2 regions of the Exiguobacterium sp. KKT215 genome follow, and region 2 is predicted to be linked to the other one. Evidence: riboswitches for the same ligand, from Rfam matches in the RefSeq annotation. Region 2 holds a riboswitch; the other holds the start of a gene.
What was found. Region 2 has a riboswitch for FMN ahead of ribD (bifunctional diaminohydroxyphosphoribosylaminopyrimidine deaminase/5-amino-6-(5-phosphoribosylamino)uracil reductase RibD). Riboswitches for the same ligand answer to the same signal wherever they lie in the genome.
Positions count from the first base shown of each region.

Region 1 (5,483 bases), 210 kb from region 2:
TAGAAGAACCATTTTCCTGTTTTGAGGGAAAGGGGAAGGGTGAATGACATGATGAATCCGATCATTGAGTTCTGTGCCTCCAATTTGGCGATGGGCTCACAAATCGCCCGGGCCAAACTAGAGTCCGATCCAGACCTAGATGTCGTTGAATACGGCTGTACAGGCTACTGTGGCGTCTGTTCGCTCGACTTGTTTTGCCTAGTCGATGGCGAGGTCGTGACGGGAGATACGCCAGAGCAACTCGTGACGAACGTATATGAAAAAATTGAAGAAATGGCTTGGTGAAAAAGTTTGAAGCAACTTCAAACTTTTTTTATTTTGACTGTTTTGACCCGTTGCATTTTTAAAAAGGGTCTGTTATATTCAAAGAGGTTCGAATGTAGGTTGTCTGACGTTTAACAACATAAAAAGAAAGCGTTTCAAACGGTAGGACACATCTCGATTCGGGTATATCACAATATCAGGTTTCCCCAATATGAAAGGAGCACAACACCAATGAATATCATGAGCGTGGTTGGTATTTTGGCACTAATTGGAATCGCTTACATCTTTTCAACCAACCGTAAAGCCATCAAATGGCGTACCGTTCTTGCCGCTTTCGCGGTACAGTTTACGTTCGCTTTCCTCGTCCTCTTCACATCAGCAGGACGTAGCGCGTTAGAATGGATCTCAGGAGGCGTTCAGAACGTCTTGAACACAGCAAATGACGGAATCGCCTTCGTTTTCGGTACAGCTGTAGGAGGGGACAACTTCGTCTTCGCATTCCAAGTGTTGCCGATTATCATTTTTATGTCTTCTTTAATCGCTTTGCTTTACTACCTCGGTGTCATGCAGTGGGTCATCCGTATTCTCGGGACAGCCCTTGCGAAAGCTCTCGGCACATCACGTAAAGAGTCGCTCTCAGCGACGGCAAACATCTTCGTCGGTCAAACGGAAGCACCACTTGTCATCAAGCCTTACCTTCCGACAATGACACAATCGGAGCTCTTCGCCGTTATGGTCGGGGGACTCGCGTCGGTTGCCGGTTCGGTTCTCGCTGGATACGCTGCCCTTGGTGTACCGCTTGAGTACTTGCTCGCAGCGAGTTTCATGGCTGCACCTGCTGGTCTCTTGTTCGCGAAAATCATCGTTCCTGAAACAGAAGAGTATAATGATGATATCGAAATTGCTGAAGATGAAGAGGACAAAGCAGCGAACTTCGTCGATGCGGCCGCTCGCGGTGCGTCTGACGGTCTCTTCCTTGCATTGAATGTCGGTGCGATGCTTCTCGCGTTCGTTTCATTGATTGCACTCGTCAACTTGATTCTTGGTGGAATCGGCGGCTTGGTCGGATTCGACGGTCTCTCGCTCGAATTGATTCTTGGTTATGTGTTCGCACCACTCGCATTTGTCATCGGTGTACCGTGGGCTGATGCCGTTCAGTTCGGTAGCTTCCTCGGTCAGAAACTCGTCTTGAACGAATTCGTTGCCTTCTCAGAGTTCGCACCAATAATTGGAACGGGTGAGCTCTCAGCACGTACGGAAGCGATGATCGCCTTCGCACTCTGTGGATTCGCTAACATCTCGTCACTCGCGATCCTTCTCGGTGGTCTTGGTGGAATGGCACCGAACCGTCGGAACGATATCGCGCGCATGGGTGTCCTCGCGATTCTCGCAGGTACGCTTGCTAACTTGATGTCAGCCACGCTTGCTGGTCTGCTTCTCTAATCAAATGCGATATACTCAGAGTGATCACTTCGGTGGTCACTCTTTTTTTGTAGATGAATGAATAGCAAAACCCGACCGTATCGGCGGTCGGGTTCTACAGTCCGTGACGAGTCACGTCCACTTCTTGAAGTTTCGGCCAAGTGGCTTGCCAATTTTTATTTTGGATCCGTGCTTGATAAATGTGGTGATGCGGGGATCCGTCTGCAAATGCTGGGGTCGGTCGCAATTTCAATCCAATGATGTCGTCAATGCCGTAAGGGGCAGCCAACTTCAACCGTCCGCTGTTGTCGAGGCTGACACCGATGGCCGTGACGGTCTCGGGGAAGTGGGCCAAGGCGTCGGTCGCAGACTGATAGGGTGGCAATTGATTGACCAGGTGCATGCGGGCTTGGTTTTTGACCGACCAAGGGACGTTTGGTAACAGAGCGTATAGTTGTGCCTCATACTCTTTTTCGATTGCTTCGTCGTTGTGAGATTGGTCAAAGTAGATGACGTCGACATCTTCGGTCGGCGTCGGTACTGGATAGCCGTGCACGTCATCCCATATCTTCGCCCGTACGTATCCGGCACAGATCCACCAGTCGGGTAAATTGAGCGAAGCGACGGTCGTCAATAGACGCATCAATTCATCATCATTTTCTAAAAAAAGGGTCACCTCTTCAGTCGTGTTCAATCCATCTCCTCCAATCCTCTCCTAAGCATAACGTATCCAAATAAAAAGCACCTCGATCGAAATCGAGGTGCATGTCAGTTACGCTTGAAGTTGCATCCGCTGGCGTTCGATCCACGGCTTCAACTTGAGGAAGAGTGGGACGAACAAGGCGCTGATCAACAACGCTTTAATAAGGTTGAACGGCAAGATGCCATAGAGGACGAGGTCCGTTTTGACTGCCGGTTGCGCCATCTCGGTCATGCCGAAGAAGAACGCGTATGCTGGTAAGATGAGCAAATAGTTCAAAATCGCCAAGCTGAGTGCCATCGTGATTGTGCCGGCCACGAGGCCTGAAGCGAGCGCTTTATTCGTTTTACGTTTATGGTAGAACCATGCGACCGGATACATGAAAGCGACACCTGCAAAGAAGTTTGCGACTTCACCGACCGGAACGCCGCCACCGTTAAAGACATAGTAGAGGACGTTTTTTAGAGCGACGACCACGACGCCTGCGAGTGGGGAGAACACGATTCCGGCGACGAGCGCGGGAATGTCACTAAAGTCCACTTTTAGGAATGGTGGTAGGAATGGCAGCGGGAAGTTAAAGAGCATGAGGACAAAAGAAATGGCCCCGAGCATCGATAGCGTCACCAGTGTTGTCAATCGTTTGTTGCGCGTTGTTTTCATCAAAATCTCTCCTTTTGTCGCTCCTTGATGAATGGCACCCGTCGCATAGAAAAACCCGATTGTATCAAACAATCGGGAGAGTTTACGCGCATACGAAATAGATGTTCTCGTCGGCGTTTAGACCACGCCAAAGAAAACATCCGGATATCGGTCGGATGCCGCCATCTTCTCCCATCCAGACTATACTGTCGGCTTTCGAATCTCACGAAATCAGCAAGCAACGCCTTGCTCGCTCACGGGCTGAGAAGATCATGTCTTCAATACCGCCGGTCGGGAATTTCACCCTGCCCCGAAGATGGAACGATTTAATTTTTTTTGTTACAGTTTAGTTATACAAGATATTTCACAAAATCTCAAGTCAGTTGACTTGAAGTTAAGATAATGAAGGAGGAGTTCAGATGATTCATTTGACAGAGTCAGCTGCATTGCAAGTCATCGATATGATGAAACAGACAGAACACCCCGAAAATCAGTACTTGCGCATCAAGGTACAAGGTGGGGGATGCACCGGCCTCTCGTACGGGATGGGGTTTGATGAAGACAAGACGGATCGAGATATCCAGTTCGACCATCACGGCGTCCGTGTCATCGTTGCTGAAGCCGATCATGGCGTCGTCGATGGCCTCGAGATTGACTATAAGCAGTCGATGCTCGGTGGCGGGTTTACGATTAAAAACCCGAACGCCATCGCCACGTGCGGATGCGGTTCGAGTTTCCGGACGGCGTCGAACGCCGGGACACCTGGAGATTGCTAAACGAAAGGCCAATCATATGGACGATTGGCCTTTTTTTGGTTCAGTCGTTTTCTTCCATCAAAATCAAGCGAATCACTTTTGACGTCGCATCCAATTCGATGTGATGTTGCCAAGGGCGGAACGCCGTGATTTTACACGTGTCGGTCGTGATTTGGAATGAACAGACGCTCTCTTCTTCTTGGTCAAGGACCGAGTAGCGGCTGAAATCCGATAAACTTTGGTAGATGGCGTATTGCTTCGGTAACTCACACGTCCATCCTTTTTCTAACATGATTTGATGCATGGGCCTCGCCTCTTTCTTTTCTATATATATAAGAATAACAAAAAAATTCAAGGAAGTGGAAGATTAGGCGAGAGGATGCAAGGGAAAATGAAAAGAGATGTCATTTTTATGTAGGAGGGGTAGGGACGATGAGAAAAGTATTGATATTCGGCGGGTCACGTTATTTCGGAAAGCGATTGGCACTTCGGTTGGCGGAAGCCGGGGATGATGTGACGATTGTGACGCGAGGACAACTCCAAGTGCCCGAGGCGGAAGGAATCCGTTCGATCAAAGGAGACCGACAATCGGTGGCGACGATGAAAGACTTATCGCGCGATCATTATGATGTCGTCTATGACAATATTTGTTTCAACCCATATCAAGCGAAAATCGCCTCGGACGCCTTCATGGACCAAGTCGGCAAATATGTGCTCACGTCGACGATGTCCGTCTATGCACCGGGTGCCGATTTGAAAGAAAGTGACTTCAATCCGCTCCACCACGACTATCATCTTGAATCCGAACATGACTATGGTCAAGGGAAGCGGGAAGCCGAGTCCTACTTCTTCCATCGCGCCTCATTCCCGGTCGCGACCGTCCGTTTGCCAATCGTCTTAGGCCCGGACGACTATACGGACCGTCTCAAGTTTTATATCGATGCTGTCCGTCGAGAAGAGCCGGTCGTCCTGCATCATCCCGAAGCGAAGATGGGCTTTATCTCAAGTTTTGAGGCAGCGGCCTTTTTGGAATGGGTCGGTCGGGCCAACGTGTCCGGACCGTTCAATGCGGCGAGTGAAGGGATCATCTCACTTGGGGCGCTCCTGGAACGGATTGGCCATCACTTAAATAAACCCGTCCAAATCATCAAAGACGGCGAGTCGTCGCCGTACGATACGGACGTCGACTATTACATGTCAATCGCCGAGGCGAAGAAGGCCGGCTTCGTCTTTACCCAACTCGATGACTGGCTCGACCGGGTCATCCTCCAAACAATCCGTAAATGAAAAATGGCCCTCATCGCGATGATGAGGGCCGCATCTTTATTTCCCGGCGAATACCGAAGTCGAATGTTGCGGGTGACGCGCTGTCGGGTCGACGAGCTGCTTCACTTGGTTGATGGCAATCGGAGCTTCTCCGAAGCCTGTCGCAATCAATTTTACTTTTCCTTCGTACGTGGCGATGTCACCACACGCGAAGATGCCGGCGACCGTCGTCTCCATCCGCGAGTCGACGCGGATCGTGTTCTTCTCGAACTCCATGCCCCAGTTTTTGATTGGGCCGAGCGATGAGACGAAACCGTAGTTACAGATGAGGTCATCGATCTCGACGAATTTCGATTCGCCGTCCTTGTCTGTCAATTCGACCGACTCGATGTGCGTCTCACCTGAAAGTGATTCGATGTTATATGGCGTCCAGACGT
Region 1 covers NZ_CM145756.1:945,300-950,782, forward strand. The annotation lists gene ACZ2GZ_RS04975 (YuzB family protein) at 49-285, shown strand; gene ACZ2GZ_RS04980 (NupC/NupG family nucleoside CNT transporter) at 496-1,707, shown strand; gene ACZ2GZ_RS04985 (nucleotidyltransferase family protein) at 1,802-2,380, opposite strand; gene ACZ2GZ_RS04990 (ECF transporter S component) at 2,459-3,046, opposite strand; FMN riboswitch at 3,206-3,347, opposite strand; gene ACZ2GZ_RS04995 (HesB/IscA family protein) at 3,445-3,801, shown strand; gene ACZ2GZ_RS05000 (hypothetical protein) at 3,842-4,084, opposite strand; gene ACZ2GZ_RS05005 (NAD-dependent epimerase/dehydratase family protein) at 4,213-5,067, shown strand; gene ACZ2GZ_RS05010 (NAD(P)/FAD-dependent oxidoreductase) at 5,104-5,483, opposite strand, start outside.
Region 1: another riboswitch for FMN. It lies ahead of ACZ2GZ_RS04990 (ECF transporter S component); the one in region 2 lies ahead of ribD (bifunctional diaminohydroxyphosphoribosylaminopyrimidine deaminase/5-amino-6-(5-phosphoribosylamino)uracil reductase RibD).

Region 2 (5,483 bases):
AGGGTGGTCAGTGAAACGAACGGTCTGCTAAAATAATGGAATTGATGTAAATAAGAAAAGAGGATGTTACGATATGACAATATGGTTATTTTATCTCCTACTCGGCTTGATTCAAGGGTTCACCGAGCCGATTCCAATCTCATCAAGCGGTCACTTGGTCATCTTCCAAGAGCTGTTTGATATCGAGTTACCGGGGCTCTCCTTCGAGATTTTCGTGAACTTTGCCTCGTTGCTCGCCGTGTTAACGATTTATCGGCAGGACGTCGTCCGTCTCGTCGTCAGTCTGTGGACGTTCTTGTTTAAAAAGGACCGCAGTGACGAGACGATGGTCGACGTCAAGTTCATTGGTCTCTTGCTCGTCGCCACGGTCCCAGCCGGTGTGCTCGGCGTCCTGTTCGGCGATTGGATTGGCGAGAAGCTCAGCGGCGTCGCCACGGTCGGTTATACGCTTATCCTGACCGGGGTCGCGCTCTGGTTCATCCGGAATATGCGAGGGAATAAAGGAGACGGCGGCATCACGCTCCGCGACGCCATCTTAATCGGTCTCGCTCAAGCGGTCGCGCTCATCCCAGGGATCAGTCGCTCCGGGGCGACAATCGTCATGGCGATGTTGCTCGGCATCAAACAAGAGTCGGCGCTTCGCTTCTCGTTCTTCCTGTTCATCCCGATCAGTCTCGGGGTGACGATTTTAGAGGGACCGGAGTTGTTCACGAATCCAGAAACACGTGATTTGTTCGGACCGCTCATCTTGGCGTTCATCGCCTCGTATGCGCTCACGGCCATCTCGCTCAAATGGTTCCAGCACATCATGGCGAAAGGCGAGCTCAAATACTTCTCCTTCTATTGCTGGGTTGTCGGACTCCTCGTCGTTTTATTCTTGGCTTGATTTACAAAGCGTTGCTCACACGAGCGGCGCTTTTTTTGCGCATTTCGTTTTGCCATCCATTTATTTTTGCGCTAAAGTGGAGACGTACAAACAAATATTCCTTCGGGGTCGGGTGAAAGTCCCAACCGGCGGTGATGGGCGCGAGCCTTAAGTCCGTGACCCGGTCGCACGTGTGCGAACGGTGGATCTAGTGCGATTCTAGAGCCGACAGTATAGTCTGGATGGGAGAAGGAAACATGACAGGTCCACGCGACCTGTAGTTCGTCGTACGTTTTTCTGTAAAGAAAACGCTTATTTGGCTTGCCCAAATGACGACGGACGACTCCCACCGAGACCTTGAGGATCATTCCTTGAGGTCTTTTTGTTTGTACGAAACAAGGAGGGAGATTATGCAACAGTACATGCAACAAGCCATCCAATTGGCCAAATCCGCCTCTTCGACCGGCGTCAATCCGCGCGTCGGGGCCGTCGTCGTCAAGGACGGTCGGGTCGTCGGGTTCGGCGCCCACTTGAAGGCGGGGGAAGCGCACGCCGAAGTGCACGCCATCCGCATGGCCGGTGCTGCCGCCTATGGCGCCACGATGTATGTCACGCTCGAACCGTGCTCGCATTATGGCAAGACACCGCCGTGTGCCGATTTAGTCGTAGAGTCGGGCATCAAACGGGTCGTCATCGCGATGAGCGACCCGAATCCGCTCGTGTCAGGGCAAGGCATCGCTCGATTGAAAGCGGCCGGGATTGATGTCGAGGTCGGACTGCTCGAGAGTGAGGCACGAACGCTCAACGTGGCGTTCTTGCGCTCGCTCGAGACGAAACGGCCGTATGTCATCTTAAAGACGGCGACGAGCCTTGACGGCAAAGTCGCCCTCGATACCGGTGACAGCAAGTGGGTGACCGGAACCGAAGCGAGACGGGACGTCCATGAACTGCGGGCGTCGGTCGATGCGATTTTGACCGGTGTCGGCACTGTCCTCGCTGATGACCCGGCCCTCACCGTCCGGCTCGACCGCGAGACGACGGAACCGCTCCGGGTCGTGCTAGACCGAGAGTTACGCACGCCGCTGTCAAGTCAGCTCGTCCGGACGGCGAACGATGTGCCGGTGCTACTCTACACGACGTCCGACGATCAAACGAAGCGGGACGCGTTCATCGAGCGCGGCGTCGAACTCGCGGCGTACACGTCGCTCGACGCTGTGCTGCAAGACGTCTACGCACGCGGCATCGGTCGCCTGCTCGTCGAAGCGGGACCGACGCTCGTCACATCACTCTTGGACGGACGGTTCGTCGACGAGTGGGTCATGTACCAGTCACCGCGCGTGTTCGGCGGCAAGGGCGGATTTTACCGTTCGCATCATGACGGTCCGCTCGATGCAATCAATCGGTATGACGTGCAATCGATCGAGACGGTCGGCGCCGACATCAAACTCATCATGCGAGAGGGGGAGTCCGATGTTCACGGGAATCGTTGAAGAAATCGGTAGTGTCAAGGCAGTGAAACGCAACGGTCCGTCCCTCCGGCTCACGCTCGCCGGAAAAATCGTCCTCGAGGACGTGAAGCTCGGTGACAGTATCTCCGTCAACGGCACCTGTCTCACCGTGACGACGTTCGATCGTGACAGCTTCTCGGTCGATGTCATGCCGGAAACGCTGAAGGCGTCGAGTCTCGACGGGGTCCGCCCCGGCACGAACGTTAACTTGGAGCGGGCTATGCCCGCGAACGGACGCTTCGGTGGTCACTTCGTATCGGGTCACGTCGACGGGGTCGGGCGCATCGTCAAAAAACAATCGCTCGCGAACGCGGTCTATGTCGACATCAGCTGTGAGCCATCTCTCCTCCGTTATATCGTCCCGAAAGGTTCGATTTCGGTCGACGGGACGAGCTTGACGGTGTTTGATGTGACGGAACGCGGCTTCACGTTGTCGCTCATCCCGCACACGTACAGTGAGACAGTGCTCGGGATGAAACAGGCTGGGGATGCGGTCAATTTGGAATGTGACATGTTGGCTAAGTATATGGAAAAACTCGTAAGTCAAAAACCGATGACGCTCGAATCGCTGGCGTCACAAGGGTATGGAAAGGCGGGATGGTAATGTTTCACTCGATTAAAGAAGCAGTCGAAGAGTTGAAGATGGGACGTCCCATCATCGTCGTCGACGATGAGGACCGGGAGAACGAAGGGGACTTCGTCGTCCTCGCGGATAAAATGACAGCAGAGACGATGAATTTCCTCATCACGGAAGGCAAAGGGCTCGTCTGCGCTTCTCTCGCTGAAGAAGTGGCCGTCCGGCTCGACTTGCAGCCGATGGTCGCGAACAGTACCGACCCGCACGGCACGGCGTTCACGGTCAGTGTCGACCACGTCGATTCGACGACGGGCATCTCGGCGAGCGAGCGGGCCCATACGGTGCGCGAACTCGCGAATAGCAACGCCCGTCCGGCCGATTTCCAACGTCCTGGTCATATCTTCCCGCTCATCGCCAAAAAAGGTGGCGTCTCCGTCCGGCGCGGGCATACGGAAGCGTCGGTCGATTTGGCGCGACTTGCCGGAAGTGAACCAGTCGCCGTCATCTGTGAGATTATCCGTCCGGACGGCGAGATGGCCCGGTTGCCGGACCTTGAACGTGTCGCACAAGCGCATGATTTAAAATTCATCACGATTGAGGAATTAGTTCGCTATATGGAGACAGACCTCGTCGAACGAGAGGCGGACGTCTCGCTCCCCTCGGTGAAAGGGGACTTCCGATTGATCGGTTATCGGAACGTCCTCGACCGGGAAGAACACGTCGCGCTCGTCAAAGGTGAGATCGAACACGCACCGCTCGTCCGGATTCATTCCGAATGTCTGACCGGTGACGTCTTCGGGTCCCATCGTTGCGATTGCGGGCCACAACTGGACACAGCGATGGCGAAAGTGGAAGCCGAAGGCGGTGTCATCTTGTATATGAGACAAGAAGGGCGTGGCATCGGTCTGCTCAATAAATTGAAGGCGTACGAACTACAAGAACAAGGGCTTGATACGGTCGAGGCGAACGTTGCGCTCGGACTTCATGCCGATTTGCGCGATTACCGGGTCAGCGCGGCCATGCTTCGTGACCTCGGCGTCACGAACGTCCGGCTCATGACGAACAACCCGGAAAAAGTCGATGCGTTAGAAGCGTGCGGCATCACGGTCATCGAACGTGTCCCGATTCTCGTCGGCGCCCATGCGGCGAACGAGAAGTACCGAATGACGAAACAACAAAAAATGAATCACTTTGGAGGAGAAGAATCATGATGCATACATTTGAAGGAAACTTGGTCGGAAAAGGCTTGAAAGTCGGAATCGTCGTCGGACGGTTCAACGATCTCATCACGATGCGCTTGCTAGACGGGGCGAAGGATGCGTTGAAGCGCCACGGCGTCGAACAAGACGACGTCGAGATCGCATTCGTCCCTGGGGCGTTCGAACTCCCACTTGTCGCGAAGAAGATGGCGATGAGCAAGAAATATGATGCCGTCATCACACTCGGGGCCGTCATCCGTGGGGCGACACCACACTTCGACTACGTCTGTAACGAGGCGGCGAAAGGCATCGCCCAGGCGAGTTATCAGTCAGAAGTACCGGTCATTTTCGGTGTCTTGACGACCGAGACGATTGAGCAAGCGATCGAGCGAGCTGGAACGAAAGCCGGGAACAAAGGTTGGGAAGCGGCAACGGCGGCCATCGAAATGGCGAACTTAATGCGCGCATTTTAATTAGAAAAGGGGAGAGCGAAGCGGCTCTCTTCTTTTTTGTTGTTAGCGACGCATGTGTGACGGGAAAAGAATAGCGTGCAAAGGAGGCGACACGGATGTGGGAATGGGTGGCTCAATTGAGCCCGGCCATGCAGGCGTTGCTCGGGACGATGTTCACGTGGGGGATGACCGCGCTCGGGGCGGCCGTCGTCTTCATGACGAAGTCGATTCATGAGCGGTTGATGGACAGCATGCTCGGGTTTGCCGGTGGTGTCATGATTGCGGCCAGTTTTTGGTCACTCCTCGCCCCGGCCATCGAGATGGCGGAACAAGATGCGATGCCGGCTTGGTTGCCGGCCACCGTCGGTTTTTTAGCAGGCGGTCTGTTTTTAGCGGTCGTCGACAAACTGATTCCGCACGTGCATCCGACACCATCCCTAAAAGAAGTGGAAGGTTTCCATCCCCAAAAACGGAAACGGAGCACGTTGCTCGTCTTGGCGATCACGCTGCACAATATCCCGGAAGGACTGGCCATCGGTGTCGCCTTCGGGGCGGTCGCGGCCGATTTCCCGTCCGCCTCGCTGACAGGTGCCATCGCGTTGGCCATCGGTATCGGCATTCAAAACTTTCCGGAAGGTGCCGCCGTATCGCTCCCGCTCAGACGGGATGGGCTCTCCCGGCGCCGCAGTTTTTTCTACGGTCAGTTATCGGGCATGGTCGAACCGGCGGCCGCACTGGTCGGCGTTTGGGCCGTGCTTGTCATGGAGCCGCTCTTGCCGTTCGCGCTCAGCTTTGCCGCCGGGGCGATGATTTTTGTCGTCGTCGAAGAAGTGATCCCGGGCTCGCAAGAGAATGGGCATAAAGATATGGCGTCGATGGCGT
Region 2 covers NZ_CM145756.1:731,328-736,810, forward strand. The annotation lists gene ACZ2GZ_RS03850 (undecaprenyl-diphosphate phosphatase) at 74-886, shown strand; FMN riboswitch at 981-1,123, shown strand; gene ribD (bifunctional diaminohydroxyphosphoribosylaminopyrimidine deaminase/5-amino-6-(5-phosphoribosylamino)uracil reductase RibD) at 1,276-2,355, shown strand; gene ribE (riboflavin synthase) at 2,336-2,977, shown strand; gene ACZ2GZ_RS03865 (bifunctional 3,4-dihydroxy-2-butanone-4-phosphate synthase/GTP cyclohydrolase II) at 2,977-4,161, shown strand; gene ribH (6,7-dimethyl-8-ribityllumazine synthase) at 4,158-4,622, shown strand; gene ACZ2GZ_RS03875 (ZIP family metal transporter) at 4,718-5,483, shown strand, end outside.